2 regions of the Pedobacter sp. SAFR-022 genome follow, and region 1 is predicted to be linked to the other one. Evidence: riboswitches for the same ligand, from Rfam matches in the RefSeq annotation. Region 1 holds a riboswitch; the other holds the start of a gene.
What was found. Region 1 has a riboswitch for thiamine pyrophosphate ahead of thiC (phosphomethylpyrimidine synthase ThiC). Riboswitches for the same ligand answer to the same signal wherever they lie in the genome.
Positions count from the first base shown of each region.

Region 2: another riboswitch for thiamine pyrophosphate. It lies ahead of thiS (sulfur carrier protein ThiS); the one in region 1 lies ahead of thiC (phosphomethylpyrimidine synthase ThiC).

Region 1 covers NZ_JBQCME010000001.1:334,402-352,417, forward strand. The annotation lists gene dinB (DNA polymerase IV) at 1-959, opposite strand, end outside; gene ACTHQF_RS01565 (hypothetical protein) at 1,169-1,495, shown strand; gene ACTHQF_RS01570 (DUF3347 domain-containing protein) at 1,656-2,225, opposite strand; gene ACTHQF_RS01575 (efflux RND transporter periplasmic adaptor subunit) at 2,251-3,456, opposite strand; gene ACTHQF_RS01580 (efflux RND transporter periplasmic adaptor subunit) at 3,459-4,679, opposite strand; gene ACTHQF_RS01585 (TolC family protein) at 4,657-5,901, opposite strand; gene ACTHQF_RS01590 (efflux RND transporter permease subunit) at 5,888-7,825, opposite strand; gene ACTHQF_RS01595 (efflux RND transporter permease subunit) at 7,822-9,120, opposite strand; gene ACTHQF_RS01600 (HYC_CC_PP family protein) at 9,277-9,678, opposite strand; TPP riboswitch at 9,791-9,878, shown strand; gene thiC (phosphomethylpyrimidine synthase ThiC) at 9,936-11,819, shown strand; gene ACTHQF_RS01610 (alpha/beta hydrolase) at 12,045-12,896, shown strand; gene ACTHQF_RS01615 (hypothetical protein) at 12,948-13,583, opposite strand; gene ACTHQF_RS01620 (VF530 family DNA-binding protein) at 13,619-13,840, shown strand; gene ACTHQF_RS01625 (SusC/RagA family TonB-linked outer membrane protein) at 14,285-17,560, shown strand; gene ACTHQF_RS01630 (RagB/SusD family nutrient uptake outer membrane protein) at 17,600-18,016, shown strand, end outside.
Region 2 covers NZ_JBQCME010000003.1:234,113-248,780, forward strand. The annotation lists gene ACTHQF_RS09420 (ATP-grasp fold amidoligase family protein) at 1-658, opposite strand, end outside; gene ACTHQF_RS09425 (hypothetical protein) at 970-1,539, shown strand; gene thiD (bifunctional hydroxymethylpyrimidine kinase/phosphomethylpyrimidine kinase) at 1,591-2,445, opposite strand; gene thiH (2-iminoacetate synthase ThiH) at 2,442-3,557, opposite strand; gene ACTHQF_RS09440 (thiazole synthase) at 3,550-4,317, opposite strand; gene ACTHQF_RS09445 (thiamine phosphate synthase) at 4,320-4,967, opposite strand; gene ACTHQF_RS09450 (thiamine phosphate synthase) at 4,960-5,580, opposite strand; gene thiS (sulfur carrier protein ThiS) at 5,594-5,797, opposite strand; TPP riboswitch at 5,858-5,949, opposite strand; gene ACTHQF_RS09460 (FUSC family protein) at 6,001-7,083, opposite strand; gene ACTHQF_RS09465 (glycosyl hydrolase family 95 catalytic domain-containing protein) at 7,206-9,512, shown strand; gene ACTHQF_RS09470 (LytR/AlgR family response regulator transcription factor) at 9,518-10,252, opposite strand; gene ACTHQF_RS09475 (sensor histidine kinase) at 10,275-11,288, opposite strand; gene ACTHQF_RS09480 (DUF5694 domain-containing protein) at 11,498-12,580, shown strand; gene ACTHQF_RS09485 (PH domain-containing protein) at 12,670-13,068, shown strand; gene ACTHQF_RS09490 (DUF4139 domain-containing protein) at 13,098-14,429, opposite strand; gene ACTHQF_RS09495 (DUF4140 domain-containing protein) at 14,442-14,668, opposite strand, start outside.

The sequences.
Region 1 (18,016 bases):
TTTGCAGTATCCACAATGGTCTTTAGATCACCCACAGGCTGAGCAAACGAACGGTTCCGGGTGATCTGTTTGAAGTCACTGTATTTGATCTTTAGCGTAATGGTTCTGCCCGAAAGATTCTTTTTCTTCAGGCGTTCATGCACAATTTCAGCAAGCTCCTCCAGCTTAAGCTCCATATCGGTGATCTCTGTAAGATCATAGGAGAAGGTGTCCTCCGCAGCCAGAGACTTGGTTTCACGATGTGGCTGCACAGGGCGGTTGTCGATACCCCGTACGATGTTATAGTAGAAGTGCCCGGTTTTCCCGAAGCGATAAACCAGGGTTTCTTCAGACAGGCGCTTAAGGTCAGCTCCGGTGTGTAAGCCCATCTGTTTCATCTTTTCCGCCGTCACCTTCCCTACCCCATGGAACTTCTCTACAGGCAGTTTCTCCATGAAAGCTTCAATAGCGGAGGGTCCGATAAATTTTAGTCCGTCGGGTTTATTGATATCCGATGCAATTTTAGCGACAAACTTGTTTATAGATACCCCTGCAGATGCGGTAAGTTGTAATTCTTCTTTGATGGCATTTTTGATCTGTTCGGCGATTTCCAGAGCGGAGCCGATGCCAAGTTTATCTTCCGTGACGTCCAGATAAGCTTCGTCCAGGGATAGGGGTTCGATCAGGTCGGTATAGCGGTGGAAGATCTCCCTTATTTTGTTGGATACTTCTTTGTAGGCCTCGAACCTGGGACGCACAAAGACGGCGTGCGGGCAAAGTTGTATGGCCTGACGCGCAGGCATGGCCGAGTGAATGCCATACTTCCTGGCTTCATAACTTGCCGTGGCGACCACACCCCTGCCCTGTGGTGAACCACCAACCACCAGCGGCTTACCCCGGAGTTCCGGGTTGTCGCGCTGTTCTACGGAAGCATAGAAGGCGTCCATATCGATATGGATGATTTTTCGGATGGCGGCCATTAGGTAGAAATATTTGTAAAGCCTGGATAATTCAAAATTAACAATATTGAAAGATTCCTTTCCATTACGACGCAACTTAAAATTTAATGGATGGATAGCGCTAATTTGCTAATCTGAGTTAGAGCCTCTTACGATTTTTGTAATCAAGCTTAAGCTAAAAGTACTTGCATAAAGGCGTCGTAAATACCTGGCGCTATTTAGTTCGATGTATGTTTGATAAATCTCTTGAATATAAATTGGTACAGATTCGAAAAAATCGATTTCCAAAAGTAGAAAGCTTTATTCAGGAATATATCTATCGGTTTGAGAATGCCTCCTGGGGGTTCTTGGCAGCCAACCTACCCAATGAAACCGTAAACACTAACAACAAACGGTTTAGAATATATACAGAGGTTTTACGAAGAACTTTTATTCGTCAGTTTGATGTATATGTTAATAAACAAAATAGCGTTATCTTTGTGATACACAAGGCGAAAGCTACAGAAAAGCAAAACATTATTGAACAGTATGAGCAGATCTTTTCAGAAATCAACTAAGAACCAGTTAACGCTTTTGAATTCGGCTGAAGTGGTTGATATACGAAACCTAACCGTAAAGGCTCCTTGCGCCTCGTATACCAATGGCTTCAAAAGGATGTCCCATAACATTGAACGGGTGCCCCCGTTGGTGATTCCCGGGTATAAAGTGAGGGGTTAACTACAACGTCTCTGTAACTGAACCACAAGTAAGCATACTGTCGCCGAAGTACGGATTTTTGATCTCTTTGCTCGTACTTACCCAAGATGCCCCCTGATCATCCAGCGCCATCGGGCAATGTGCCACATAAAGTTTGCCTTGATCCAAACCTGTATCCTTTAATAACTTGATCAGGTCTTCATTAAGCCTTGCAAATGCAAGTCGTTGCGCCTTTATATCGCTTGTGCTACTGATCTCTGCAGCGGCACGGCCCATCAAAGCGCCGCCTTTAATTTCCCGGGCACCAGTTTCAATTGCCAGCGCAGCAGTCTTGGCGGTGTTCACATCCTCAACCACCAGGGCTTTTGTTAACACCTGATATTGCTGGTAAACTGCATCCAGATTAGGATCTTTTAAGGTGATCGTTGTCGAGGTAAGCGCAGCAGGGGCTGTATTTTTAGATTCCGCAACTACGGGTTTTTGAGCTGCATCTGCGTGCTGGTGATTTGCTATTGAAGGCTTGTTATTGCTGCATGCTGCAGCTAGTATGGTGATAAAGCATAATAGTGCAAAGTGATTTCGTTTTTTCATGATTCTAACTATTGTTGTATTTAAATTAACTTTTGTGAACTGCGGCCATTGGATCTTTTCCCTTTTTGAGCAGGTATTCGCTATATAGCAAATAGGCACCTGAAATGACCACTTTGTCGCCCGGCTGAAGTCCGGAGCTAACGACTATTCCTTCCGTACCTTCCAGCCCTGTCTCCACTATGCGCGGTTCGAAATGGCCCGGTTTTGTTTCTACCCATACATGTGCACCCTTTCCATTGCGGATCAAGGCATCGGGTGGAAGCGAAAGGCCTTTAGCTGTACTTTTTTGAGCCACAAACACCTTTGCCTGCAGGCCGGGTTGCCATTGGTTATCAGGATTTGGCAGTTCAGCACGGATCTGCAGCAACTGAGCCCCCTGCTGTAGCGATGGATTGATAAAAGATACTTTCAGCATCTGCGGCTCATCCTCCCAACCAGGAATGACCACGCGCAGTTGCTGCCCTGCTTTGATCTGGCTAATTTCTGAAGCATAGATATCCGCCTCAACCCAGAGCGACTGATAGCCTTCCAGTCGTAACAGCGGACTACCTTCGGCAACATACTGACCCTCGGTGACAGAAAGTTCTGCAACGGTTCCACTTTCAGGCGCGAAAAAGGTGATGTTCGGACTAGCTTTCCTACTGTGTTGCAGCGATCTGATCTGGCCTTCCGACTGTCCGTACAACCGGAGCTTCTGTCTGGCGGCATTAAGGATCTGTGTGAAGGTTTTATCATCCGGAAACTGCGCGGACTGTTCCAGTGCCAACAGAAACTCCTGTTGCAAAGTAGCCAACTGCTCAGAATAGATCTGGTAGAGTGGCTGTCCCTTTTTAATCTGTTCTCCGGTCTGGCGCACAAAAAGCTTGTCGAGCCGCCCGGCAACCCTGCTGGAAATAAAGGATGTTTGTTCCGGATTGGCAACCAGCCGGCCATTTAACTGCTTACCGCCGCCATCCCCGGCGTCGCCGATGGTGATGGTTCTTACGTTAGCCAATGTCATTTGCCGCTCGCTAAGCTGCAGTCCTCCGGCAGCATCCCCTTTTTCAAAACGTACCAGGTCCATCCCGCAAACCGGGCAGGTACCCATTTCATGCTGCATGACTTGCGGGTGCATCGGACAGGTGTAGGTTTCTTTACTGGCCACAACCTTGTTCTTGCTTTTTTCCTCCCTGCAGCCAACAGTCATCATTAGCGGCAGCAGTAAAATTATGATGAGATATATTCTTTTCATGGTCATTGATTTTTAGCGGTTCTAATAAAGCTCTCACTATCCACCAGGTATTGTGCATTCGCAGCCAGTTGCCAGTCGCCAATTTCATCAAGCACCTGCACTTCCTTGTTTTGCAGCACTCCGGTTTTCACTTTCGTCGGAATAAAGACCTTCCCTTCTTTTTTAAAGACCACCGTTTCATTGCCCAGCGACAATACCGCGGCTTGTGGAAGCCAATAGCTATCCTGCGCGAGGAAAGGGAACTTTCCGGTTACCAACTCTCCGGGTTTCAATCCACTTTTTTGCAGATATACCCTTGCCAACACAAAATTCTCCCCCGCATTCAGTACAGGTTGGATCATGCCAATGCGGCCGGAGATAGATGAGGATGCATCTGCAAGGCGTTGAATGAGTACTTTCTCCTTTTTATTAATCTTCGAGGCGACATCAGGCGTTAAGGAAAATTCAGCCAACAGATCACCGGTCTGGTAAATGCTAAACACCTGCTGCCCGGCATTCAGGTACTGCCCTTCACGCAGCAGTACCGGCGTATTTTGTGGTGCAGACTCCCCTGAGGCCGCTGGCATAGGCCTTGCTGCGGCACTATTATCCATGCCTGACATGCCGCTACCGCCAGTATTCCCTGCAGTTGCGACAGTTTCGCTAGCTGAAACATCCGGCAGGCTCAGGCCCTTTTCCAGGATAAAACCTGTGGCGTTACTATACACTGGGATGCGGTAAGAAACTTGTCCGGTACGTAATACCTTATTGATCTGCGCCATGTCCATGCCCAGCAGCTGTAGTCTGCGCTTTGCCGGCTCCAACATACCTGCGTCATCACCATGTTGTTGAATCAACAGGAGTTCCCGCTGTGCTGCAGCGAGGTCAGGAGCATAGAGCTCCATAATCAGCTGTCCCTTTTTAACCCTTTGATAATTGTATTTGATGTACAACTTTTCGATCCGGCCAGCAACACGGCTTGCAAGAACAACCTGGTTGCGGGTATCATAGCTGATCCGCCCCTGCACTTCCCGCACATAAAGCCTGGAACCCCTTTTCGCCTGGATCAAGGGGCTACGTGCAAGCACCTGCGCGTTTGCAGGCTTCAGCAGGCTCGTCAGGGAGGTATCTTCTGTGTTTGTAGCTACAGCTGCATCGTGCTGCCCGCTCTTGCGCTTACATGAAGTTACCGTTACAGCAAACAGGAAGAGCAGCAATAGCTTAACGATATAGTTCCTTTTCATAATCAACAATCATTTGATATAATTTCATTTTCTCATCCAGCACATTGAGCTGCATCATGGTTAAAGCCTCCCAGCTGTTGATCACCGCCACCACTTCCAGCTTATTTTCCTGATAGTTCACAAAATCGGCTTCCATAGTTTTCCGCAGGGAAGGGATAATCTTTTCTTCCATTGCAGCGATACGTTTTTGCATGGATTGGATTTCATACTGCATTCCGGTAAGCATCCCATGACTTTCCTGCAGCATACCTACACGTTCCTTTTCCATCGCCTGTATTTCATAGTTCATGGCTTTTACTTCCGACTTATACATCTTGGAGGACCATGGCGCCAGGGGAATGCTGACCATGCCCATCACACTATACTGTTTTGGCATCATGCTGCCCAGGGGCGACATGTGGTCCACCCGTAATTTAAAATCTGGTTTTGACTGGTTTTTCATCGCCTTTACCCCAAGCTGCATGGATCTGATGTTCTGCTCCATTTGCAGGATATCTTTACGCTGGCCTGCAAGCAGGACTGTGTCTAACCGGGCTTCTGGTGTAAAGGCTGGTAATGTTGAGCTGTCAATTGCCAAAGGCTGCGTTGCGGGCAAGTTCATGAGGCTGTTCAACCAGGCTTTTGCCTTGGCGATCTCCCCTTGCTGCATGCGGATCATGTTTTCATTCTCCTCGATCTTAGCCCTGGAGCGGTAAACACCAGAAAGTTGCGATTGATTATAAGGGTATCTGATCTCTTCGATCTTCTGCATCATCTGCATGATTTTCTCGTTTTCCCGCAGTACTTTAATGCGTTGACCAGCGATGATCCAAGTATAATAAAGGTTTTTAGCACGAGCTTTCAGCGTGTTGGAAGCGATAGCACGTCCTGCGAATTCAACATCCGCTTTCGAAGCTTCATATACTTTCTGCGCCCGTAGCTTTGAAGGATTTGGAATCTCCTGCTCCAATTGTAGCATCAGCGAACCTTTGTCGCCATCCATCACCTCCTGTCCGGGATAGGGCGTCATGAAGGTACCCGCGCCGACCATAGGTGCCATCCAGGCACTGCCCGCTTCAGCTCTATGTTTGTAGCTTTCTGCTCTTAAAGCATAGGTTTGCAGCATCGGATTGTTTTCATCAATCCGTTTCAGAATGGTATCCAGGGATACCGTATGTTGTTGCGCAATCAGCTGCATGGGCATCAATCCCAGCAGCAGCGCTAATATTCTAATGATTCGCATTACTCACCTCCAGTTTTCCATATTTTTTCAGTTCATATTCTTTGCTCATCAGGAAGATCAGCGGTGTGACCAGCAAGATGTGTGTTGATGACGTGAGTACACCACCAATCATCGGCAACACAATGGGCTGCATTACATCTGTTCCTACGCCAGTAGCCCACAAAACCGGTATTAAGCCAAACAGAGAGACACAAACGGTCATGAGTTTAGGTCTGAGCCGTTTGGCGGCACCTTTCACCACATACTCCCGCAAGTCCTCCCTGCTGATCGTTGCACTGGAGTTCCCATTTAGCTGCACCAGCTGGTTCATCGCGTCATTAAGGTAGATCACCATTACAATTCCGGTTTCCACAGCGATACCGAAGAGCGCAATGAAGCCCACCGCCACGCCAACGGATAAACTCACATCGAAAAAGTAGATGAGATAAGCACCACCGATGAGCGCAAAGGGCACCGTAATCAAACTCAGGAAGGCTTCTCGTAAGGAGCGAAACGCGAAATACAGTGAAAAGAAGATCACGGCAAGTACAATCGGCGCAATCCAGGTTAAGGTCTTCTGCCCCCGGATCATATTCTCATACTGACCGCTCCATTCCATGAAATAACCCTGTGGAAGTAAGCCGCGGCTAGCGTTAAGCTTCTCCATGGCTTCCTCTACAGTACTACCCAGATCACGGTCGCGCACATTGAACATCACCGCGCCACGTAACATGGCATTCTCGGAATTGATCATCGGTGGACCATCTTCAAAACGAACCTCAGCCACTGCAGAGAGTGGAACTTCACCCATGGCTGCCGAGCTTATGGGAATGCGTTTGATGCTTTCCAGGCTGCTCCTGAATTCCTGCCCCAAACGTACGCTAATCGAAAAGCGCTGTCTGCCTTCAATGGTATTCCCAACAGCTGCACCACCAAGCGCAGATTCCACGACCTGGTTAACATCATCTACCGTTAACCCATACCGGCCAAGCTCATTTCGTTTTACATCGATGGCGAGATACTTACCACCAGTAATTGGATCTACATAGAGATCAGTAACCCCGCTGGTACCTTCTAGCGCTTTTCTAACGCGTTCGGAAACTGCAGCAATGGTGTCCAGGTTCTGACCATAGATTTTTACTCCCACATCGGTTCGTATGCCTGTTGCCAACATATTGATGCGGTTGATGATCGGTTGTGTCCAGCCATTTACCACACCTGGAATCTGGAGCTTTTTATCGAGTTCATCAATGATATCCTTCTTCGTTAAGCCCTCGCGCCAGGCCGACTTAGGTTTAAGCATAATGATGGTTTCAATCATGCTGATTGGGGAGTTGTCGGTTGCGGTGCTTGCACGGCCTGCCTTACCCAAGACTTTATCGACCTCGGGCACCGATTTAATAATCTTATCCTGCACCTGCAAAATCCGCTTAGCCTCATTGTTAGACACATCAGGCAGGGTAACGGGCATAAATAAGATGCTCTGCTCATCCAGAGCTGGCATAAACTCTGTACCCAGATTTCTAAGCAGCGGAATCGTAATCAGCAAGGCAATAATATTGATGGCAATGGTTGTTTTCCGCCAGTTTAATACCCCGCGGATCAGCGGTTCGTAATAACGTTCTAAAAACCGGTTTACCGGATTGGCATGATCCGGCCGGAACTTACCTTTCATAAAAAAGGATATTAGCACGGGTGCCAGCGTAAGTACCAGTACCGCATCCACAATCATGATGAAGGTCTTGGTGAAAGCCAGGGGATGAAACATTTTTCCCTCCTGGCCAGTCAGCATAAATACAGGCAGGAAAGAAGTGATGATGATGATCGTTGCAAAAAAGACCCCACGCGAAACTTGTTTGCTCGATTTCTCGATAACCTTAAGTCTATCTTCTTCCGAGATCCAATCCTTATCGGCATCTATTTTTCTTTTGAACCAATTCCTCATAACTTGTTTATATTTTGATGTTCAGCCTGCCAGCTTTCGTATTTTTCTGAAAGATGTTTATAGGCATTTTCACTCATGACGATCCCATTGTCTACGATGACGCCAATGGCCAGTGCAATACCGGTTAAGGACATGATGTTGGAGGATATGTCGAATGCATTGAGCAGAATAAAGCTGGTGGCGATCGTGATGGGTATCTGTATGATGATGCTGATGGCGCTTCTCCAATGGAACAGGAAAACAATGACCACCAGCGACACAACAATCATTTCTTCGATCAGTGTTGTTGTGATGGAGTCTACAGACTCCTGGATCAGTTCACCGCGATCATATACGATATCAAACTTCACCCCTTGCGGCAGACCTTTGGAGACTTCCTTCATTTTGGTCTTTACCCGGTCAATTACTTCCGCAGCATTCTCGCCATAGCGCATGACAACAATGCCACCCACCCGTTCGCCCTCACCGTCCTGGTCAAAGATGCCGAGCCTGGTTTCACCGGTCATCTGTACTGTTGCGACATCGGAAACTCTAATGGCCGTTCCATTCTGATTCTTTACGGGGATGGCGGCGATCTCTTCCATGGATTTGAGGTAACCTGATGTTTTAATGATATAACCGATGTCGCTCATCTCGAATTTGCGTCCGCCAGATTCGTTATTATTGGAGCGGACCGCAGCAATGACTTCAGGAATACTTAATTTGTAGTAGAGAAGTTTATTGGGATCTACAGCAATCTGGTACTGCTTCTGGAAACCACCAAAAGAGGCGATCTCGCTCACGCCAGGTACGTTTTGCAGGGCGAACTTTACATACCAGTCCTGTATCGCCCGCTGTTCTCCAAGATCCGTATCTGGCGCATCCAGTGTGTACCAGAGCACATGACCTACACCGGTGCCATCGGGCCCGAGCTGTGGCGTTGCGCCATCCGGCAAGGTATTGCCTATGGTGCTTAAACGTTCCAGCACCCTTTCTCTGGCCCAGTACACGTCCACGTTATCTTCAAAGATCACGTAGATGAAACTCATGCCGAACATGGAGCTACCACGCACATATTTGATTTTCGGCAGCCCTTGTAAATTGGTTACCAAAGGATAGGTAACCTGATCTTCAATGAGCTGGGGAGACCTGCCCATCCACTCGGTGTAAACGATTACCTGATTTTCTGAGAGATCAGGAATTGCGTCAATCGGATTCTTCTTGACCGCGAATATACCCCAGACAAACAGGCCAGTAGCCAGCAGGAGCACGATCCAACGGTTATGAAGCGACCATTCTATTATTCTATGTACCATTTATGCTTATTTGTGATGCTTGCTCGCGCATGCATAACGATCAGCTGTAAAGCTTTAAAGCGCTTTAACAGGAGAAATGAAAAACTTAATAGCTTAGGCGGGCAAAGCAGGATGATCCTGATGCCCTACACGAAGGTGTAAGAAAGGATAATGGTATTATATACGATAGCTGCAATTTCGTATGAAGACGGGAATATCCTGCAGCGGAGGGGTTTCCTGATCAGGAAAATAGGTCTGTATCCCTTGGTGGGGTACTGATTTCAGAAATCTTTCCAGGAGTGTTTTAGGCAACAGCAGAGCTGCCTGTTCAAACTGGAACTCGCTTTTAACGATCTTTTGAACGTTGTCAATCTTAATGCTTTTAACATCCTGCTGGCAGCAAGCTTCCTTGTCTGAAGCGGTCTGGGTCATACCACAGAAGTCGCAGGCGCTGGATTCACCTGGGTGTTCCATGCCCATCTCGACCAGTTCACCCATGCAATAATGAAGATACACCGTTGGCCCCTGAGAAAGTCCCAGGTAAACAAAGGCGAGTATGATCAATAGTATCCTTTTCATGCGATGAGACAAATCTAAAGCTTAAGGTGGGTATTTGCTTATAGAATCTTGATAAATTTTTACAGTTTAACGTCAAAATGCATTGGTAATAAAATTGATTTCATAGCTTTATAAAAAACTTTAGGGGTGCCTTGTGCTGAGAAATACCCTTTGAACCTGATGCAGTTAGTACTGCCGAAGGGAAAAGTGAAATGACATATCCATGTTGTTTGCCATTCCTTATACAGGTGCTTCCCTGAGGTGTAAAAACAATCAACATGAAAACTGAAAAAACCCCAGGAGCAGAAGTCATTAGCCGAACCCCTTTCCCGGCATCCAGAAAAGTATTTGTTAAAGGTCAGCTGCACGACATTCATGTCGCCATGCGCGAAGTCAGCCTCAGCGACACCAAACTACACGGCAGATTCGGCGAAACGAGCCCTAATGCCGCAGTCACGATCTACGACACGAGCGGTCCTTACACCGATCCGAGTGTCGACATTGATGTGAAGAAAGGCCTTCCTAAACTGCGCGAGTCCTGGATCCTGGAGCGTGCCGACGTGGAACAGCTGGATCATATCTCTTCAAGCTATGGTCAACAGCGCGCTGCAGACGAGAGCCTGAACAGCTTACGCTTTGCGCACATCAGCAAACCATACCGGGCACAAGCGGGCAAAAACGTCAGCCAGATGCATTATGCGAGAAAAGGGATCATCACTCCGGAGATGGAGTACATCGCTATTCGCGAGAACCAGCGAATAGACCAGCTGAAGGAACAGCTTAATGGCGACTTCGAGCTGATGAGTCAACAGCATGCCGGACAAAGTTTCGGTGCGAATACCCCTAAAGGGTATATTACCCCCGAGTTTGTCCGCGCTGAAGTAGCGGCCGGCCGAGCCGTGATCCCTTGCAACATCAATCACCCGGAACTTGAACCCATGATCATTGGCAGGAACTTCCTGGTGAAGATCAACGCCAACATCGGGAACTCTGCTGTAACCTCGAGTATCGAAGAAGAAGTGGAAAAGGCAGTATGGGCCTGCCGCTGGGGCGCAGATACCATCATGGATCTATCCACTGGCAAGAATATCCATGAAACCAGGGAATGGATCATCCGCAACTCCCCTGTTCCGATTGGTACCGTACCTATCTACCAGGCTTTGGAAAAGGTAAACGGTAAAGCCGAAGACCTGACCTGGGAACTGTTTCGCGACACGCTGATTGAACAGGCAGAACAAGGGGTAGATTACTTTACCATTCATGCTGGGGTGCTTTTACGTTATGTGCCGCTTACCGCAAGGCGAATTACCGGTATCGTCTCCCGCGGCGGTTCCATCATGGCAAAGTGGTGCCTTGCACATCATAAGGAGAACTTCTTGTACACACATTTCGAGGAAATATGTGAGATCATGAAAGCGTATGATGTTGCTTTCTCCCTGGGTGATGGCCTACGGCCAGGTTGTATCGCCGATGCCAATGATGCGGCGCAGTTTGGCGAGCTGGAAACCCTTGGAGAGCTCACCAAAATCGCATGGAAACATGATGTACAAACGATCATTGAAGGGCCGGGCCATATTCCCATGCACATGATCAAAGAGAATATGGACAAACAACTCGCTCACTGTGGGGAAGCGCCGTTTTACACCCTTGGACCCTTGACGACCGACATTGCTCCGGGTTATGACCATATTACCTCGGCCATTGGTGCTGCTATGATCGGTTGGTTCGGTACCGCAATGCTTTGCTACGTAACGCCTAAAGAACATCTGGGCTTACCAAACAAGAAAGACGTTAAGGATGGTGTGATTACCTATAAAATCGCCGCCCATGCCGCAGATTTGGCAAAAGGGCACCCTGGTGCACAATACCGGGATAATGCGTTAAGTAAAGCCAGGTTCGAGTTCCGCTGGGAAGACCAGTTTAACTTGTCACTTGATCCGGATACCGCCAAAGAATTTCACGATGAAACCTTACCTGCAGAAGGCGCAAAAATCGCCCACTTCTGTTCCATGTGTGGACCGAACTTCTGTTCCATGAAGATCACCCAGGATGTACGGGACTATGCCAAAGAAAAAGGCGTGCAGGAAGACGAAGTATTGAGCAAGGGGATGGAGGAGAAATCCAAAGAGTTTTTAGAGAAAGGGAGCGCACTATATTTTTAGGATCGGTTTTATATCAGCGGAACAGAACTGTTCCGCTGATATTCTTTCTAGAAGGTACCGCCTACATTCAAGCTGATGAGCTTCAATGGGAGCGCGAAAGTGACATTTCCATCAAAAAGATATAATCAACTTTCTTGCTTTAGTTTCTCCTGCAAAATTGTTACTTCATTGATGTAGTAGCTGAAGTGATACTGTTTAACTTGCATCATAACCAAAGCAGCTTATATGACGCCTAGAACGAACGCAAAATTCATCCATAGACTCCTAATTATTATTACTCTTGTTTTTACAAGCTCAGTGGCCTTTAGCCAGCAATCAGGCACTCGGGTCGACAACATCTTCTACTATCCCGATTCAAGTTCCATCTCAGACAGCTACATCAGATCGAAGTGCAGGCTCGACATTTATTACCCCAAAAACGTTAAGAATTTTGCAACGATCGTGTGGTTTCACGGCGGTGGCATCACTGGCGGGCGCCGGGAGATTCCTGCAGCACTTCTGGATAAAGGTGTGGCTGTAATCGGGGTGGGTTATCGCTTGTCGCCTAAAGCAAAAGCACCAGCGTACATTGAGGATGCTGCCGCAGCAGTAGCCTGGGCATTTAAGCATATTGCTAACTACGGCGGCAACAATAAATTGATCTTTGTTTCCGGGCATTCTGCCGGAGGTTATCTTGGAACAATGATCACGCTTGATAAACAATACCTGGCTAAATACAAGCTAAATGCAGATGCCATTGCTGGGTTAATTCCATTTAGCGGTCAGGCCATCACACACTTTACTGTACGGCAGGAAATGGGCATTAAAGACACGCAACCAACAATTGACAAGTACGCGCCATTGTATCATGTCAGGGCGGATGCGCCACCCATGTTGCTCATCACTGGCGACCGTGAAATGGAACTGTTAGGCAGGTATGAGGAGAATGCATACTTAAACCGGATGATGAAACTTGCGGGGCATAAAACAACAAGATTGTACGAACTTCAGGGATTTGATCACGGTGGAATGGCAGTACCCGCATTTCCGCTGCTGCTGAAAGAAGTTGAAGTACTTAAAAAAGGGATCTTAAAATAGCCGGAACAGCATGGCTTGAATAGCTGAGACCTTCGCCTCAGCTATGTTTTCTTATTTAAATCGCGCTTTTAGCTTGTCCAGATCCAAAGCCTCTTCCTTTTGATCCAGCTGGATTAACCAACCTTTTGTCTTAAGCATCGGTATCTCCTGTTTTGCAACGGAAAGATCTTTGCCTTTGAGGTGCTGGTGAAACAATATCGCCGGTTTCGGCTCAAAGCTGGATGCGGAATGGAACAAAACCTCTAATCTGAACTTCGGCCAGATTTGGATGTCGCTCATGTTTGCGGAGTAAATACGTTTACTGGAATTGCCGGATACTGATCCTGCAAATTCAGCTTTGAATTGATCATTCTTTTCTGTTGTGAAAGCAACCAGCAGATCGTACGAAGTATTATTCACCACATGAAAATGCGCCACGGAATTGCTGTGCTGATCACTGACAAGCGCCAGAAAAACACCATCTTTGATAAATTCCGCAGCTGCAACTGCCGCAGCAGGGCGGTTTCCAACTACCGTATCATCCTCAGGGATACTGCCGTGCACAAGGGTGACCTTAGAAGCGAGTACCGGGATTTCGAAGTCGTTGGCATCGGTTACCCCGATGGTGTCTTTATCTATGATGCGGGTTACGTAACCCTCTATGTTTTCGTCTACAAAACGGACAAAATCGCCTAAGTTTATTTGCATAGCTCAAATTTACTTAATCTTCCTAATTTTGCAGCATGGCCATTAAAGAACAAGTAAACAACCCCCTGCATGGTAAAACGCTGGAGTTTATCCTGAAACAGCTTGTATGGCACTACGGTTGGGAAGAACTGTCGACCTACGTTAAAATTGACTGCTTCAAAAACAACCCGACCATGAGTTCCAGCCTGAAGTTTTTACGTAAGACAGACTGGGCGCGTAAGAAGGTGGAAAAACTTTACCTTAATACTTTTCATTAAACCAGTCTTTCTGCTGAGAAATCGTACTGCGCAGCTCCGATGTTTATCCTATGTTAACAGATGCTTGCCTCTCCTTTAGAGGTAACATTAAATTTACACCGCAGACATAGTCTATGCACATGCATTAATTAACTTCGAGCAACCAAAACCAAATACTGTATGATCATTCTCGTAACTGCAAGCCTTGCATGTAGCATACTAGGCTTGTTCCAGCTTCAGCATCCAGCAACATACACGATTGCTTTTCTACCTGCAGCCCGGTCTGCCAGGCTATAACAAATCCATTTTGTAATTCAGGGCATCGCGCTCCTGCTTGCTGCACAGGATAATATCCTGCTGCATCAGCTTGCCCATGGTTATATAATCTGCGCTTAACGCTGGACTAACATAGCCATTACACCTTTGCCACCAATCAAAATGTACACAATAAACTCTTAAACAATCATGCTTAAAACTGTACTTAATCTAAAAAAGGAAGTCGCGCTGTTTATGGCATTTCTGCTCCTCACCTTAGGGGCAAATGCCATCGGGAACACTGCAGGCTTCCAGAATCAGGACCGCGGAAAAATCAGCGGTAAAATCGTCGATGAGAAAGGAGCACCGCTTCCAGGTGCCAGTGTCCGTATTGCTGAGCTCAACCTCGTGGTGCAAAGTAATTCAGATGGTATCTACACCTTTGATGTTGCAGCAGGCTCTTACACGCTGACGGCCAGCTTTATTTCTTATACCACTGCAACCCAGACCAAGGTTGCGGTAAAATCAGGGCAAACGACGGCATTGAACATCACGCTCACGGCGGAAACCGGTACGCTTAACGAGGTGCTTGTAGTCGGCTATGGTACGCAGAAAAGGGAAAACCTCACCGGTGCTGTAACGCAGGTGACTTCGAAAGTTTTGGAAAACCGTTCGGTAGCCAATCTGGCACAAGGACTTCAGGGTGTAATCCCCAACCTGAATCTGAACATCGCCGATGGTCGCCCGACGCAATCACCAGCTTTCAACGTTCGCGGAACGACCTCCATCGGCCAGGGTGGAAATGCGCTGGTGTTGATTGACGGTATTGAGGGTGATCCAGGTCGTATCAACCCGAATGATATCGCCAGCGTGACCGTGTTAAAGGATGCGGCATCCGCTGCCATCTATGGTGCACGAGCAGCTTTCGGCGTGGTACTGATCACCACGAAAAACCCTGCAAAAGAGCGCACCTCCATTAGTTATAGCATTACACAGTCTATTAAAACACCAACAACGGTTCCAGACTATGTAAGCGACGGCTATACCTTTGCCAGCATGTTCAACGAAGGTTGGTCGGCCTGGAATGACTACTCTCAAACACCTCAGAACATCAATAAGACCGTGAAGTTCTCCCCTGCCTATCTGGAAGAACTAAAACGCCGCTCAGAGAACCCTGGTCTACCGAAAACGGAGGTGAATGAAGCAGGTGAATATGTGTACTATGGTAATACCGACTGGTACGATGAACTGTACAAGGACAACACAAGTGCTACCGATCAGAACATCACCCTTTCTGGAGGTAGCGGGAAGACAGATTTCTACATTTCCGGAAGATCCTTTAAACAAAATGGTCTTTTCCGTTATAATTCGGATGATTATGAAATGTTAAACCTTAGGGCTAAGGGATCCATTCAGCTTTATCCCTGGTTGAAGGTTTACAACAACGCTGATTACTCCGCTTCCAAATACCACACCCCATTGAACGTTGGTGAAGGTGGTGGTATCTGGCGAAACATCGCAGATGAAGGGCATACCGTAGCCCCAATGTTTAATCCCGATGGTACCCTCACCTTCTCCTCTGCTTACACGGTGGGAGACCTTTGGTATGGCAAGAATGGTATCGACATGGACAATAAGGTATTCCGTAACACAACTGGTTTCAGCACCAGCTTTTTTGATGATAAATTCAGGGTTAAAGGTGATTTCACCTTCCAGAACACCGATAACGATCAAAGCCGGAAACGCGTCCCAGTACCATATAGCCGCAAACCCGGGGTTATTGAATATGTTGGTCTGAACTATAATGACCTGCAGAACCTTAACCGCAGCACGCAGTATATGGTAACGAACATCTACGCGGAATATGAACCAAAGATCAGCGAAGATCACTACATCAAGGTGCTTGCAGGTTACAATTATGAGCAATCAACCTATAAAGGATTGGAAGCTTTACGTAACGGGCTGATCTTTGAAGATGCGAACGACATCAATCTGGCGCTCGGGCAGTCCATACAAACCTCGGGCGGCTATGAACAATGGGCCATTCTTGGTGGATTCTACCGTTTGAACTATGCTTTCAAAGACCGTTATCTGGTAGAGTTGAACGGTCGCTATGACGGTTCTTCGAAGTTCCCTGACAATCAACGTTATGCCTTTTTCCCTTCATTCTCTGCAGGATGGCGCGTGAGTAAGGAGCCTTTCTGGAAAATTAACCCGAATGTAATTACGGATTTGAAGATCCGTACATCTTATGGATCATTGGGTAATGGTAATATCGCTTCCTATGCCTTCCAGGAGAAATTCAGGATCGAGCAATCTGGTCGTGTGCTGAACGGTGTACGCCCACAACTAACCAGTCAGCCGGGTGTTATCCCTAATGGCCTGACCTGGGAGACATCAACCACGCAAAACATCGGTTTGGATATCGCATTCCTGAACAACCGTCTAAATTTCAGCGGAGATGCCTATACCCGTAAAACAACAGACATGTTTACTGTAGGTATGACCCTGCCGGCTGTATTTGGAACGGGTGTACCTAAAGGAAATTATGCAGACCTAAGGACAACAGGCTGGGAAGCGAACCTAAGCTGGAATGACCGGGTGGAAGTGGGTGGCTCACCGTTGAGCTACTCCGTAAGACTTACCCTGGCGGATTACAAATCAAAGATCCTGAAGTACAACAACCCGGATCAGCGCTTAACGGACTACTATGCAGGGCAAACCGTGGGTGAAATCTGGGGCTTCGTAACTGATGGTTACTTCCTTTCGGAGGCCGATGTAGCCAACTCACCTAGTCAGATTCTATACAAATCATCCAACACCAGCAAAAGCCTTCCGGGTGATATCAAGTTCCGGGATATCAATGGTGATGGGGTAATCAACAATGGTGACAATACGGTGAGCAATCCGGGCGACCGTAAGGTTATCGGTAACTCTACCCCGCGTTATACCTATGGTATTGCCCTTGGTGCAGACTGGAAGGGATTCTTCTTCAGCACCTTCTTCCAGGGTGTTGGTTCGATGGACTGGTATCCAGGTACGGAGAATGGAACTTTCTGGGGTCAGTACAACCGCCCTTATAATAAGATCCCGACATCACACATCGGCAACATCTGGAGCCCTGAAAACCCGAATGCTTACTTCCCTAGGTATAGAGGTTATATTGCACAGAATGGATCAGGCACACTGGCCCAGGCACAAACGAAATACCTGCAGGATGTATCTTACATCAGGCTGAAAAACCTTCAACTGGGCTATACCCTATCACAAAGCTTTGTCAAAAAAGCAGGGTTAAGCAATGTACGGGTATTCCTTTCCGGAGAAAACCTATGGTCATCATCACCACTATACAAGGTGACCAGAGACCTGGACGTGGAGAACATCGGAAAATCTGACGCCATCTTAACCGGCGACAGTAACAGTGGAAATGGAAATAACTACCCTATTCTTAAGACCTTCAGCTTAGGCTTATCGGCAACGTTTTAAGAATTTAAATCTAACAACAAGCATATAAAAAATATTAATATGAAGAAGTTCTTATTTTGTCTTATACCCGTAGTGATTGGCTTTGCCGGGTGTAAGAAACTAGATCAGACACCAGAAGATACTGCAACCAGAGAAGCAGTGTTCAGCAATGAAAAAGGTCTTGAGCTTTACACCAATTCCTTTTATAACATCCTGCCTAATGCTTCTGACGCCCATAAAGGTGACGCCATGGCTGATTACTCTGCCAGAAGTCAGGCGCCGGAGTTCCTTGTTGAAGGTGCTTATGGGCCCCGTCAAAGTAGCGGATGGACCTGGACCAACCTTAGGAACATCAACTACTTCCTGGAGAACAATAACGACCCTAAAGTAGCACCAGCAGTAAGGCAGCAATATACTGCGCTTGCCAGGTTCTTCAGGGCCTATTTCTACTACGACAAGGTTCGCCGCTTTGGTGAT
Region 2 (14,668 bases), on a different contig from region 1:
GACATTCAGGTCTGGTTTTAGGCGCTACAAGGGTATAACCCGGGTGAACAGCTTCCATAGGGTTCCAGTGTTCATCGTAAAAACTTCCGAAGCCCGCCTTTGGCCCAAGCCTGTTGATCAGTTGACAACTTGCAATCTCCCCGTTGAAACAAAAGAACTTATAGTCGTTGAGAACTTTGTATTTACCTGGTTCTTCCTGCAGGAATTCCTCAATCAGAAATTCAAGTCTGGGGCTTTCTGCTAACTTCGACGCCAACAACCTACGTATGTCTTCATTTTCATAATACAGGTTATCAAACAGATTGTACCCCTTATCCATGATAAAAACATTGCCAGAAGAATGCCCGATAGTGGGACGTATCACGTATTGTTCCGGGAATTGACTGAAATCTATTGTTTCTACGTCTCGTCCATTCCAATAGAGATCAGCAACCTCACAGCCCAATTTCAATGCGAACTGCTTCGCGTTATATTTGTTGCTGAGTTTACGCTGCCAATATTCTTCCCTTTGCCAACGCTCCATGGAGTCCTCGGCATCCATAATCGTATTTCTAATATCTTCCGCATTTTCAGGGCTCCAAAAAGCACGATGCCGGTGCTTGATCCGCTTACTAAATTCATCCTGCTGTTTGAAAACCCTTCTTATTGTTCCTAACATTGAACTAACCATTCCGAGTGCATAAATTATGTAGTGCTCTGATTTGAGCACGGGCTAAAAACAGGGAGCTTTGATGTTGGTTTCACAAAACCGCAAATCAGGTAGAGAATACCTAAAAGATGCTAAAATACAGCACACTGAAGATTAGAAATCCTTCACATTTACGTATTCCGCACCGCATCATGGGTTTACTTACAACGGCTTACACGCTTTGTAGCTGGATAAGTACCCAAAAATTCAAAACAGGAAACCTCTGGCCCTCCAAATTGTAGTTATGGCAATCACCTATTAAAAACTTAAATTGAAATCTTATGAAAAGAGTAATTTTTTCGACCGCAATAATTGCACTAGCAATGAACTATGCAGTTGCACAGACGGGAACAACAGGGACTAGCGGAACAGGTACTGGTACAACAGGTACAGGTACTGGAACTACCGGAACAACTGGTATTGGAACAGGAACAACTGGTACAGGGACTGGTACAATTGGTACAGGAACTGGAACCACTGGCACCGGAACTGGAACAATTGGCACAGGCACCGGAACGACAGGTACTGGAACATCTAGCGGTACGATAGGTACAGGTACCGGAACCACAGGTACTGGAACTGGTACAATCGGAACTGGAACAGGAACTACTGGTACAGGTACAGGTACTACCGGAACCACTGGTACAACCACACCTCCAACTGAAAGAAAAGGAAAAGTAAAACCTGGTAAAACAACAGGTACTACTGGCACCGGTACTATGGGTACTACCGGAACTACTGGCACAACCGGTACAACTGGCGGAACTACAGGTTCAGGTACAACCGGTGGAACAACTGGATCGGGTACAACTGGTGGAACTACCGGAACCGGAACCATCCCTCCTATGTAATACCCAACATCAAATTAGATAATCGGGGTACGGCTTTGTCGTACCCCTTTTTTATGCCCTATCTATGACCAGCTTAGCTTGGCGCTTTGGCTCAAAAAAATGGTTTAGCGGACCGGAGCCTTCACCGGTATGGACGTCCTTACCTTGTTCAAGCGCTAAACTCAGGTAGTTTTTTGCTTTTTCAATGGCTGGGATCATGGAGTCGCCGAGTGCGAGTTGTGCGGCAATTGCAGCGGAAAGCGTACAACCCGTTCCATGCGTATTGCGTGTTTCGATGTAGGGCGCTTCAAATACAGATCTTATCCCTTTTGAAGTAACATATACGTCCTGAATCACCGGACCAGTAAGATGACCACCTTTCAAAAGCACTGCCTTGCATCCCATCCCAACAAGGAGTTCTGCAGCTTCAAGCATCTCTGCTAAGGAAGATATGGGTATGCCACAAAGCAAGGCCGCTTCATCCAGGTTAGGTGTAAGTAAATCTGCGGAAACAATCAATCCAGCTTTCAAGGCCGCGATCGTTTCATCTAAGATCAACTTGTGCCCGCTGGTCGAAACCATGACCGGATCGAAGATCATCGGTACACCGGTATAGTTCTTTAGGGTCTCGTTGATTATGTTTGCCAGTTCTGGCGTGTGTACCATACCGACCTTCACCGCCGCAGGTTTAATGTCGTCCATGACCGCTCGAATCTGGGCCGCTACAATTTCTGGTGGAATGCTGTGAATGCCATGCACACCCAAGGTGTTCTGAACCGTCACCGCTGTGATCGCGGAAGTACCATAACAGCCCAGCGCAGCAAAGCTCTTCAAGTCGGCTTGAATACCTGCTCCACCACCACTATCCGAACCTGCAATAGTCAGTACACTAGGATATCGGTATCTTAATTCCCTCTCTGGCGTCATGACATCAAACAATTATCCCAATCCTTCCATACCGCTTCATACCCCTGGGCCCGGATCATGGTCGCAATTTCCTGTGGACTGCGTTCATCGGAGATTTCAAACTGCTCCAATGATTGCGGGTCAACCACATAGCCGCCGGGATTCGTTTTCGAGCCTGCACTCACAGAAGTGATCCCAAGTTTAAGCACATTGTTCCGGAAGTGTTCTGATTCCCTGGTGGAGATAGAAAGCTCAAGTTCCTCATTAAAAAGGCGATATGCACAAATAAGCTGCACCAGTTCCGTATCACTCATCTCTACCTTAGGCTCCAGCCCGCCACTAAAAGGTCTCAACCTTGGAAAGGAAATGCTGTACTTACTCTGCCAGTATCTCTTTTCCAGGTAATTCAAGTGCAGAGCTGTAAAGAAAGAATCCGTGCGCCAGTCTTCCAGCCCAATCAAAACACCTAAACCGATCTTATGTATACCTGCGGAACCGATCCTGTCGGGTGTTTCCAGTCGATAGTTAAAGTTCGACTTTTTCCCTTTGGGGTGATGTTTTTTATAATCTTCCTTATGATACGTCTCCTGATAGACCAGCACCGTATTTAAACCGAATGGTTTTAAGGTCTCATAATCCTGCTGATCTAAGGGCTGCACTTCCATGGCGATATGTGCAAAATGCGGCCGGATGAGCTGCAGCACACTTTGAAAATAAGCAACATCAACTTTCAGATGGTGTTCACCGGTAACCAGCAGCACATGGTCATACCCCATCTCTTTGATACGTGCAACTTCCTGCATGATTTCAATAGCGTTGAGGGTTTTTCGCTTGACCTTATTGTCATAGCTGAAGCCGCAATAAGTGCAGATATTATTACACTCATTGGAAAGGTATAGTGGCACATACATCTGAATAACCTTGCCGAAGCGCTTCAAGGTTAACTCACGGCTTTGTTGTGCCATTTGTTCCAGAAAGGGCGCAGCTGCTGGTGAGATCAGCGCCATGAAATCCTCCAGTGTACGTTTCTTTGCCTGCAAAGCAGCCTGCACGTCCACAACAGTCTTGCTATAGATGCTGGCTTTTACCTCAGCCCAGCTATAGCGTTCAAATAGGTCGACAAAACTATTCATCCAGAAAAGAAGTTAAGGGGCTGCTGGCAACCGCATGTGTAACTAAAGGTGCAAGCCGCGCTTCATAGGCCATCCTTCCGGCTTCAACAGCCAGCTTGAAGGCTACGGCCATCTGCATGGGATTTGCGGAAACGGCAATAGCGGTATTTACCAATACCGCATCTGCACCGATTTCCATGGCTTTCGCAGCATCAGAAGGTGCACCAATGCCGGCATCAACCACCACAGGCACATTGCTTTGGTCGATAATGATCTCCAGGAAATCAATAGTTCGCAAACCCTTGTTGCTGCCGATGGGCGAGCCAAGGGGCATCACCGCAGCGCTGCCCACTTCTTCCAATCGCTTACACAACACCGGGTCCGCATGGATGTAAGGAAGTACGACAAACCCTAATTTCACCAGTTCTGCCGTGGCTTTCAGCGTTTCGACCGCGTCGGGCATCAGGTATTTCGGATCAGGATGTATCTCCAGCTTGATCCAGTTTGTTTCGAGTGCTTCACGAGCCAGCTCCGCGGCGAACACCGCTTCCCGCGCATTACGTACACCAGAGGTATTTGGTAACAAGTTTATATGCGGGGCATTCAGCCGCAGCATCAAATCATCCTGATCGGCATTGTTCAAGTTCAGGCGCTTGAGCGCAACGGTAACCAGCTCTGAACCGGAAGCAATTAGCGCTTCCTCCATAATGGCGGCATCATTAAACTTGCCGGTTCCGCTGAACAATCTTGAACTAAAGGTTTTATCTGCAATTTTTAACATCATTATCGATTTAAAGGATTCAAGTTTTGGTTTAATGCCTGCCTAAGCGAGGAAACTACAACTTCTGGCGTATCGGAGCATGTTATCGCCGCCGATATGGCCACGCCGTACAAGCCAATTTCCAGGAGTGCGGGAATGTCCCCGGCAATCAAGCCACCAATAGCGATTACGGGAATATCAATTGCTGACTCTTGCAACTGCTTCATTATCGTTGTGTATCCAGGCATTCCCAATATGGGGCTGAGGTTCTTCTTGGTTGAGGTAAAGCGGAATGGGCCGAGTCCAACATAGTCTGCGCCATCACTTACCCGCTGTACCACATGCTCAAAGGTGTTTGCCGTACCGCCGATAATCATTTCCGGACCAACAATACCCCGGGCAGCAACGATCGGCATGTCCGACAAACCAAGATGTAAACCATAGGCAGCTACCGCCAGTGCAACATCCGGATGATCGTTAACAATCAGCTTAGCACCATTTGCATCACAAAGCGCTTTGGCTGCAAAAGCCTGCTCCAGCATAAATGCAGTCTCGCGATCTTTAATTCGCAGCTGTATCCACTTGCAGCCTGCAGCAAGTGCCTTTTTGATGGCTGGCAGGTGATCTCCCACACCATCAGGTTGAGATATGTAATGTAGTCTATCAATCATGTCCTAAGTTTAGTACCGGGTTTTCTAATTGTTTATGAATACAGTCTTGGATGCGTAAAAAATGCTCCACAGGGGAACCGGGTTTATTCCATATGGCGCCTAAGACGGCAACGCCATCAAAGTTCATCTTCATTACCAGGGGAATTTTGTCGTAATCCACTCCGCCCAATGCAATGATTGCGGGAGTGGCTTCCGATTTTGATAGCCGGAACTCAGGAGAAAGTGTCCCATGGTATCCGAGTTTAGATATGCTGTTAAATACGGGACTAAAAAAGACGTAATCAAAGACGGACAGCGTACACGCATGTTCTAGCTTGTGAATGGAGGTACTCAAACCCATGCCACGTCGCTTCTGCGCTTCCAGTAGCTCTCCTTGTATCAGGCGTAAAGCTTCGGGATAATGTCTTCTATGCATTGAAAAACCATCGGCAAGCTCGTGCTGCTGATGTAGCACCACTTCAGACCTATAGCCCGGATCAATAGCACTGATCAGCTCAATCAATTTCGCGACGCTTGCATTGGGCTTACGCAAGTGAAAACGTTTCATACCCGCAGCAAAAAGTTCATTGATCACCCTCGCCTCGCCCTGCAGGAATTCAGGACTCGATATCACGATCAGCTCCATATCAGCCGCCTTGGGTTGCCTTGATAATCATGACCTTGTCACCCTGGACCAGCTTGCGCCCGGACCATTCGGATCTGGTAATCAGCTGTTGATTAATGGCTACAGCAATACCCTTGACAGGTAAATGTGGCAACAGGTCCAACAAAGTTGCGATACTGCAGTTTTCCTGGATCTCTAAAGTTTCTTGATTTACGGTTACTTCCATCTTGTATAGCATTATACTTTAGGAATGGTCCCGCAGGAGGAAAGAAAGGCTACACGCATACGTGTTTCCATCACTTTTCCCTTCGGCAGTACGAACTGCATCAGGTTCAAAGGGTATTATCTCAGTCCTATCGGACACCCCTAAAGTTTTATAAATGTATAAATAAAAAATTCTTAAAATGGATCGTAATAAAAAATTGACGATTACCGTCTTCTACGAACAAGCACCTTAGCAATGCGCATATGCCGGTCTGCCTTCGCTTTCAACTGCTGATGGTGTAAGAGCCATCCACCTACCCCGCCAATCAGACTACCAACAGCAATATCTGTGAACCTCGCCGAAATCAACAGATCCGAATCAACAGTAAACAGGCTTCCGATGTCGGCCAGAAAGATCGTAAGCGGCGTAATGAATATACAGGCTAAGGCATAATGGCGCACGATCAGCATCTCAATAATGAATTGCAGGATCAGGATACTTACACATACGGATAACGGCTGCATATCGAACCTCAATAACACCCAGGTAAGCCCAAGCCCTACAACCGTACCCAGCATGCGGTGAAAACTTCTTTGCCATACATGAGTCAGACTCACGCCCTGCATGATGGCCAACGACGAGATCGGCACCCAATATGGGTTATGGAAATCGAGCAGGTGTGGCACAAACAAGGAAAGTCCTGTAAATGCACCAATGGTGACTGACTCAGCTATTATAATGGTGTTTTTCTTTCCTGGAATAACCGACTGAAGCTTATCCTTGTATTTAGCGGTCATATACAGGCTGTACAGTAACGCTAGTGCACAGGCAAAAAGAACACCCAGGGCCAACAAGCCTGCTTTAACCGGAATGGCCTCCAGGTCAAAGGGCTGGCAACTAGCCATGGCGGCAATCATGATGAAGAAGAAATTTCCCGGAGGGCCAAGCTTGAAGATGTTTGTAACCCAGTTTACAAAAAAGGCAAACACCGCCATCATGATCGATGACAATATCGGATTGAAGCTGAACACCAAACCAAGTGAATAGCTCAGGATGAAGCCCAGAGAACTGAACAACATGGTACTTCGGCGATGCCGGAAATTTGTCGGCGGTAAATACAGAATGACCAATCCACCAAGACAAGACACGATGCCATATTCAAGATGACCTAACAGATAACCTGCAAGCAAGGGAAGACCGACACACAATGACGCTAACACCGGAACATGCCACAAACGCTCTGTCTTTTTCAACTGGAAAAGCAGCTTAAGTTCTCGCTTGATGATGTTATTTAGGGTATCGGCCATGCCGCAAAAATACAATTGTTCTCCTAAAAACAGCTATGCTGACCCAATGGCGCCGATTGCGGGCCGCGGAATTGTAAAAATCTGTTACAATTGGTAGATTCGTCTGCTAACCAGATTTAACTATGCAGTTCAAGATCAAGTTCCTATCCACCCTTATTCTTGTTTTTTTCCTACATCTGATGATCATCAAACAGCAGATCCTTGCCCAAACGCCCCGCTCAACTGCGGCAAAACCGCAGCTAGTATTATGGGATGATAAAGCAGCGGCAGACTGGATGACGCAGGCTTATCCTATTGGCAATGGCAGAATTGGGGGCATGATCTTCGGCGGTGTTCAACAGGAACGTATCCAATTCAATGAGAATACGCTGTGGACAGGTGACGAGTCTGATCGTGGGATGTATCAGGCTTTCGGTGATATGCTCATCGATTTCGGACAGGGCAAGCCCAATGGCCAGTCCGCTGACCGGGTGGATCATTACAGGCGTAGCCTGGATCTTGAAAATGCGGTACATGAAATTAGCTATACCCAGAACCAGGTTAAGTTCAACCGGACGTATTTCACGAGTTTTCCAGATAAAGTGATGGTCCTGAAGTTTGCTGCAGATCAAAAAGGTGCCTACTCCGCTGTCATTCGACTTAAAGATGAACATGGAAGTAAAGCCTCCATAGCGGGCCAGACCATAAGTTTTGCGGGGCGTCTGAATAATGGAATGAAGTACCAGGCAAGTGCCTTGATACAGTTGGAAGGCGGTAGTGGCAGTATTGTACCGGATCAGCAGGGCGGATCCGCTTTTAAAATCAGTAATGCAGATGGTTTTAGTATCATCTTTACGGCATCTACAGACTTCATCAATAAGCGAGATCAAAATTGGAAAGGCGAAGATCCTGCGGTCCAGAACAGCAGGGTTCTGAATGCAGCTGCAAAAAAGAAATTTCAAGCCCTGATGGAGAGTCATTTGAAAGATTATAAACAGCTCTTCGCTCGGGTGAAATTAGACTTGGGCAGTAATCCCGGTCTAAACCAAAAAACCACTGCTGCCCGTGTACTCAACTATAAGAACACCAAAGACCCGCAGCTGGAGAGCTTACTGTTTCAATATGGCAGATACCTGCTGATTGCATCGTCCAGAGCGGGTGGACTTCCGGCAAACCTTCAAGGGCTATGGAACAACAGCAATACCCCACCTTGGGGAAGCGATTACCACTCCAACATCAACATCCAAATGAATTACTGGCTTGCGGAGCCAACAAACCTTGCCGAGTGTCATGTTCCCTATCTGGACTATATCAACAGCATTCGTGAAGTCAAAAAGATGCACACCAAAAAACAGTATCCAGGTGTACGCGGCTGGACCGTACGCACCGAAGGTAATCCCTTTGGTGGAGAAAGCTTCCTTTGGAACACGCCTGGGAGCGCCTGGTTTGCTCAGGCACTATGGGAACATTATGCCTTTAACAAGGATGAAAAGTACCTGCGTGAGTTTGCTTACCCCATTATGAAAGAGGTTGTTGAGTTTTGGGATGATCATTTGAAAAGAAGACCTGACGGCACCCTGGTTGCTCCGCTTGGCTGGTCGCCGGAACATGGCCCAACAGAAGACGGCATCTCTCACGACCATCAAATTATTTGGGACCTGTTTACCAACTACCTGGAAACCGCAGCTATTTTAGAAATTGATCAGGAATATGCCAAACGTGTAAGCGATCTGCGTGAACGTCTGCTTCCACCTAAGATTGGCAGATGGGGACAGCTACAGGAATGGGAAACCGACCGTGATGACCCAACAGATAAACACAGACATGTGTCACACCTCTTTGCTCTACACCCGGGCAGGCAAATCAACACCACGGAAACACCTGAACTTGCACAGGCTGCAAAGGTTAGCTTACTGGCACGTGGCGATGCTTCAACAGGCTGGTCTATGGCATGGAAAATGAACTTCTGGGCGAGACTTCAGGATGGGGATCATGCAAACAAGATCATGCAAAATTTCATTACCCCAGCTGGGGAAAAAGGCTTCAATTATAATGATGGTGGAGGAATCTATTCGAACCTATTCTGCGCACACCCACCTTTTCAGATCGACGGAAACTTCGGGTATACCGCTGGCATTGCCGAGATGCTTGTACAAAGTCAAACTCCAACCATTCAAATTCTACCTGCACTTCCTGTAGCTTGGCCTAAGGGCAATGTAAGTGGCTTAAAAGCCCGGGGCAACTTTGAGATCACCAATCTCAGCTGGAAAAACGGCAAGCTTACATCACTTAGCATCAAGTCACTTTCGGGAGGTTTGTGCCGTATAAGTTCAACAACAGCCTTAAAAAGCAGGATGGAAAACCTGGGTGCAAGAAGTACAGGTAAGCAGATCGAGTACAGCTTCGAAACTAAACCTGGCAAAGAATACCACTTTGTAGCGCTTGAGTAAGCCCTTCAGGACCTCCGCTCCTTGATAGCCTTAAAGAAAGCCTCCTTGAAGGCGTCGCCGATGGGAATCAGCTGGTTGTTTATGAATAAGCTATTGCCGTCGACCGTGCTGATTTTTCCAAATGGAATAATATAGGATTTATGTACCCGGATAAACTCGGTGGGTGGAAGCTGGGCTTCAAAATCCCGTAATGACTGGTAAGTGATCAAACGTTGTGTGCTCGTATAAACGGAGATGTAGTTCTTCAAACCCTCTATATATATGATATCTTTCAGATCAACTTTAATGAATTTGTTTTTGCTGTCCCCTTTTAGAAAAATATAATCGGTTGCGAAAGCAGTTCCGTTAGCATGCTCCGGTTCATTTTTTAGTTTCGGTGTATCGCCCTCAAAAAGTTGTTTGGCTTTCATGATACTTCTGTAGAAACGATCATACGGAATGGGTTTCATAAGATAGTCTACTACATCATGTTCAAAGCCTTCTAATGCATATTGCTCATATGCCGTCGTTAGGATGACCTTACAGCTACGGCCACATATCTTTAAAAATTGAATTCCATTTAGCTCAGGCATTTGAATGTCCAGGAACACCAAATCCACTTCACCCGATTGCACCAGCTGAATGGCATCGAAAGGATTAGTTGTGGTACTTACAAGCTCCAGGCCGGGCGTTTTCCGGATATATCCCGCAAGGATCTCTGAGGCGTAAGCTTCGTCATCGACGGCAAGGCAGCGTATCATAGGCTAAATTTAAACAACAACATTAACTTAATGCTATGATCAAAGACGACGCATAATAGTTTTCATGTTTTTCAACGTTAAGTTCATGTTGATCAGGATAGATCAAATCCAGGCGTCTTTGAATATTAACCAGGCCGATACCACTCGAATGATCTTTCTGCCCAGGGTTGATCAAATTGGAAACCCTGAATTCAAGATGTTTCCCAATAATCTTCAGAGTGATCTCAACAGGATATTCAGGATTATTTACCACGCCGTGTTTAAATGCGTTTTCCACAAATGGAATAAGCAATAAAGAAGCGATCTTTTGCTCAGCAATGCCTTGTAAGCTGAACCGGACGTAAAAGGCTGGCTCAAAGCGCATCCTGAACAGGGCAATATAGCTCTCCAGGTACTCAATTTCTTTGTGTAGCAGAACCATCCCATCAGGACTGTCCTGCAAGGTATAACGCATCAAATCAGAAAGCTTCAACACAGCATCTGCCAGCTTTTCGGAAACGGGAATCGCCAGTGAATAGACGTAGTTGAGCGTATTATAAAGAAAATGGGGGTTGATCTGGGACTTCAAGAATGCGAGTTCCGCTTTTTTCGCCTCCGCCTGCAGCAAGCGCTGATGCTTCTCCGTTTGGAACGCATTCACGACGCCCCAGGCTGCTCCCGCAACCACAATGTAGAAGCTTCCATAATAAACATTGTCCAAAATGTAATGCTGCAAACTGGTGTCGTCCGAGTAATTGTGAATACCGAAGACCGCACGGTAGATCACCTCTTCTAGCAGATAACGACAAGTTACAAATACAAAAAAGGCAACCAGCAAACCGCCGATCAATTGTGGCACTTTTCCCCGCCGCATATACCGGGGATACACCCATAGGTAACAGATATAGAACTGAATCACCTGCACGAGGGATATCGACATGCCGAAAGCGATATCATAAAAGCTGAAATCTTCTTTGAGCAGGTAACTTCCATAACCATAAAGCAGCAGGACTGTCCAGCAAATAATGTGTATGGTTACGATGCTCAATTTCTTCATGATCTAAAACTATTGAAAGATCTCAAGGATTCCGCTTTTCTTATCCGAACATACCCTTTTTATATACCAATGCCGCTGTTTTGCAGCTTAAGTGCTGAAATCTGGAATATAGCGATTGGGATAATGTTCCAGCCATTTCGGATCATAATATTTTTCAGCCAGCAGACGAAGTTCATTTTTGAGACACAATCAAAATATAAATGAACAATATGAAAACAAACATCTGCATCTTATTAACCTTTATCGCCTTGCTTTTTAGTACAGGCGTAGTTGCACAAACGACGGAAATCCTTGTGCTGGGCTCGGACCATGAAAATAAACCGGGTGCGGAAGACTACGACATGGTCGTACGAAAACTGACCAACTTCAAGCCGGATATGGTTTTTGGTGAGTACCTCTCCCCTGCAGACTACGAAGCACTTGAGCCGGGAACCTGGGCATTCCAAGGCATGAAGAAATCGAAAGAGTTCATTGCAAAGACCTACCGACAAACACCAAAAAACCTGAACAAGAAAATCCAGGAAGCCCAAAGCGCATTGCAAAAGTTTCCTTACCTGCACAAAGTCAGGATGGATCTTACAGCCTGGTACATCATGCAAAGTGACCGTGGTAATGCCGATTACCAAATCTACCTGATAGAACATGAAATGAAAAAGCACTTTGGTAAATCAGAGATGGCCTACTATACTCAACATTTCGGCAATTTGGACAGTCTGAAGAAGCTGCGCCTTTACCGCCCATTGAGTGAGTACACCAATATCTACTTCCCCTTGCTGTATGGCTTGAAACAGAATCAGATTTATCCGATGGATTGTCAGAAGTACGACCGCCCCTGGTCTGAGGCATGGGCAAAAGCTGATTCCGCGTTCAAAGTGCTTAGAACGAAGGCTAAAGCTGACACCAGTTCAGCAGAGGCGAAAACCTACGCAGCAATTATCAAGTATTCGAACCTGACACCGGAAGACGAAAAGCACATGACAAAATCTCCTTATTACAATATGGCGCATCCCAGATATGCGGAGTTAAATGATGCGTGGAACTTTTATGGCGGTAGCCGCTTTTACGGTTGGGCAGGCTTCCCGGATCAGCATATTAAAGACATGTTTGCTCAATGGACGCTTAGAAATGAAGGGATGTGTGCGAACGTACTTCGTCAGGCCAAAGCCAATCATGCAAAAAGGGTGATCGTTGGCGTCGGTGCAGGGCACAGGAAGCTTATGGAAGATATCCTGGCAAAAGATCCAAACGTAAAGATTGTGAGTTTTCTCGATCTGGCTCCGGCTGCCAATTGAAAAAACAATGATTAGCTCCTATCTTTGCATCAGAGATATTCAGGATATTGAAATTTAGTTGACAAGTACAAAATGCATAATAGCAGCTTATGAAATTCTATTCACGTAAGGGCTTTTCGATGATGGCCATTAGTAGCTTCTTATTGTTTTTAAGCTTGTTCTGCTTAGTTAATGAGTGTTATATACCCTTTGTGGTAATACTTGCCACCTTGTTTTACTTACTATGGACAATCTTTGATACCCATTACGTGATTTCGGACAATAAGCTGCACTACAAATCCGCGCTGCTTAAGGGTTCGATCGAAATAAGCAGCATTGTTGAAATCAGAAAAAACAAAACCATGTTTGCAGGTTTAAGACCAGCTACTGCAAGCAAGGGAATAATCATAAGATACAATAAATGGGACGACATCTACATGTCGCCCGCTAATGCTGATGCTTTCGTTCAAGCCCTAATGGCTGCCAATCCGGCAATTAAGGTGCGGTAAAACCAGTTTTTTTGCTTAGTACAACGGTTCTATTCCAATTGAATTGGCCGATTCTTCGGATATTTTACCTGGTAAACCACTTCGAGCTCCTTCTTCTCATTAGGTTGCAGCTGTAGCTTCCAGGTTAACATACCTGAGTTTGCATCCAAATCGGCATTGGAAAGTTCCAGCTTCTCGACGGATACCTCACTGCTGGTGGAAACCGGTATTTGATCTTCCACATGCAGCGTTACAGGCACAGCTTTCCTGCTTGAAATCTGATAAGCAAAGGACCTGGTTGCCCGCATATTAGAGCCGATCGCCGATTTACTGTTCTGATCTTTCTGCTGAATACGTTTTACAATTAGATTTTTGTCTACACCCAAGGAAACGGTCAGTGTGTCACTAGCTTGCTGTACATCAATCAAAGTTTTACCTAGAAAAGCACCCTCGAAGAAAATGTTGGCTTCACCGCTCATTAAATTGAGGTCCGTTATTCCTGTCAATGAGGCATTCAGGTAAGCATCTTCACTCAGCTTTGGAACTGCATAATAGTTGTAATCCGTTGCTAAATGATGTTCCGCAAGTTCCACGGTCAATTGCTTTCCATCGCTGAGCATGGTATAAGGCTGCGCAACTTCAAACTGAACCGTTGTTTGGTTCTGCTGAACCGCTACTTGTAGCGGAATGGAGCCCGAAACGTTGGATTTCCCCCGGATGGCTAGGCCCGGCGCTTTCCCCTGCAGGGAGGCAAGTACCGGTGAAGTACCCTTGGCGCCGTAACCAACAACTACGACCTCGTTTAATGAAGCGGTAATTGGCTCAAGCTGCACACTTGCTACGGCTGCTGTGACCGGCCGTTCGATGGTCTCGTAACCTACAAAGGCATACTCCAGAGAAGCATTTCCCGGAGGAATCTGTATGGCGTAATCGCCATTTGCATCAGAGGTGGTGCCAATTGACGTTCCTTTCATCCGTATACTTACTCCGGACAACGCTGAGCCATCCTGCATATCCGTTATCCTGCCACTTACCCGGTTTATATTAGATGCTGGGGCATAGGATGATGTGTTATATCCAATTTGATACGGCTTCAATGTAGGTTTGTTTCCTCCCCGCGAAGGGTCGCCGGAGGAAAGCACCAATTTTACATTCTTCCATGCTTCCCCACTCTGTTGACTGATATTCGCGCGATAAATTAAATCCACCGGCTCGTTTACAGCCCTTGCGCGGATGTCGTAAGAAGGGTACCAGCGTGCGTTTTTAATAAGATAAGTGATTCTGAACGTTCCGGCAGTTGGTGCCTTTGCATTCACTTTTACGACAATATCGCTGGTGTTGTTCCTGTTCTTGTCCCTAAGTTCATTACTTTGCTTCTGCAATTTTGAAATATCTTAGTTAAGCCGCTTAATCGCTTTCTCATTTTCCAGTTGCTTTAACTTGTTTTCTGTCAATCTTGCTCGTTGAAATTCAAGCAGCTGCTTCAACTTATTCAGGTCAAGTCCTGCTCCCCCGGTTCCTACACTCTGGTTAGCAGCCAGCAAATCCTCTTCTTTCTTCAGGTTGAGAATGTTGTTTTGTTTGATATCTACCTGGTCATTCAGGCCATTCAGCCTTTGTT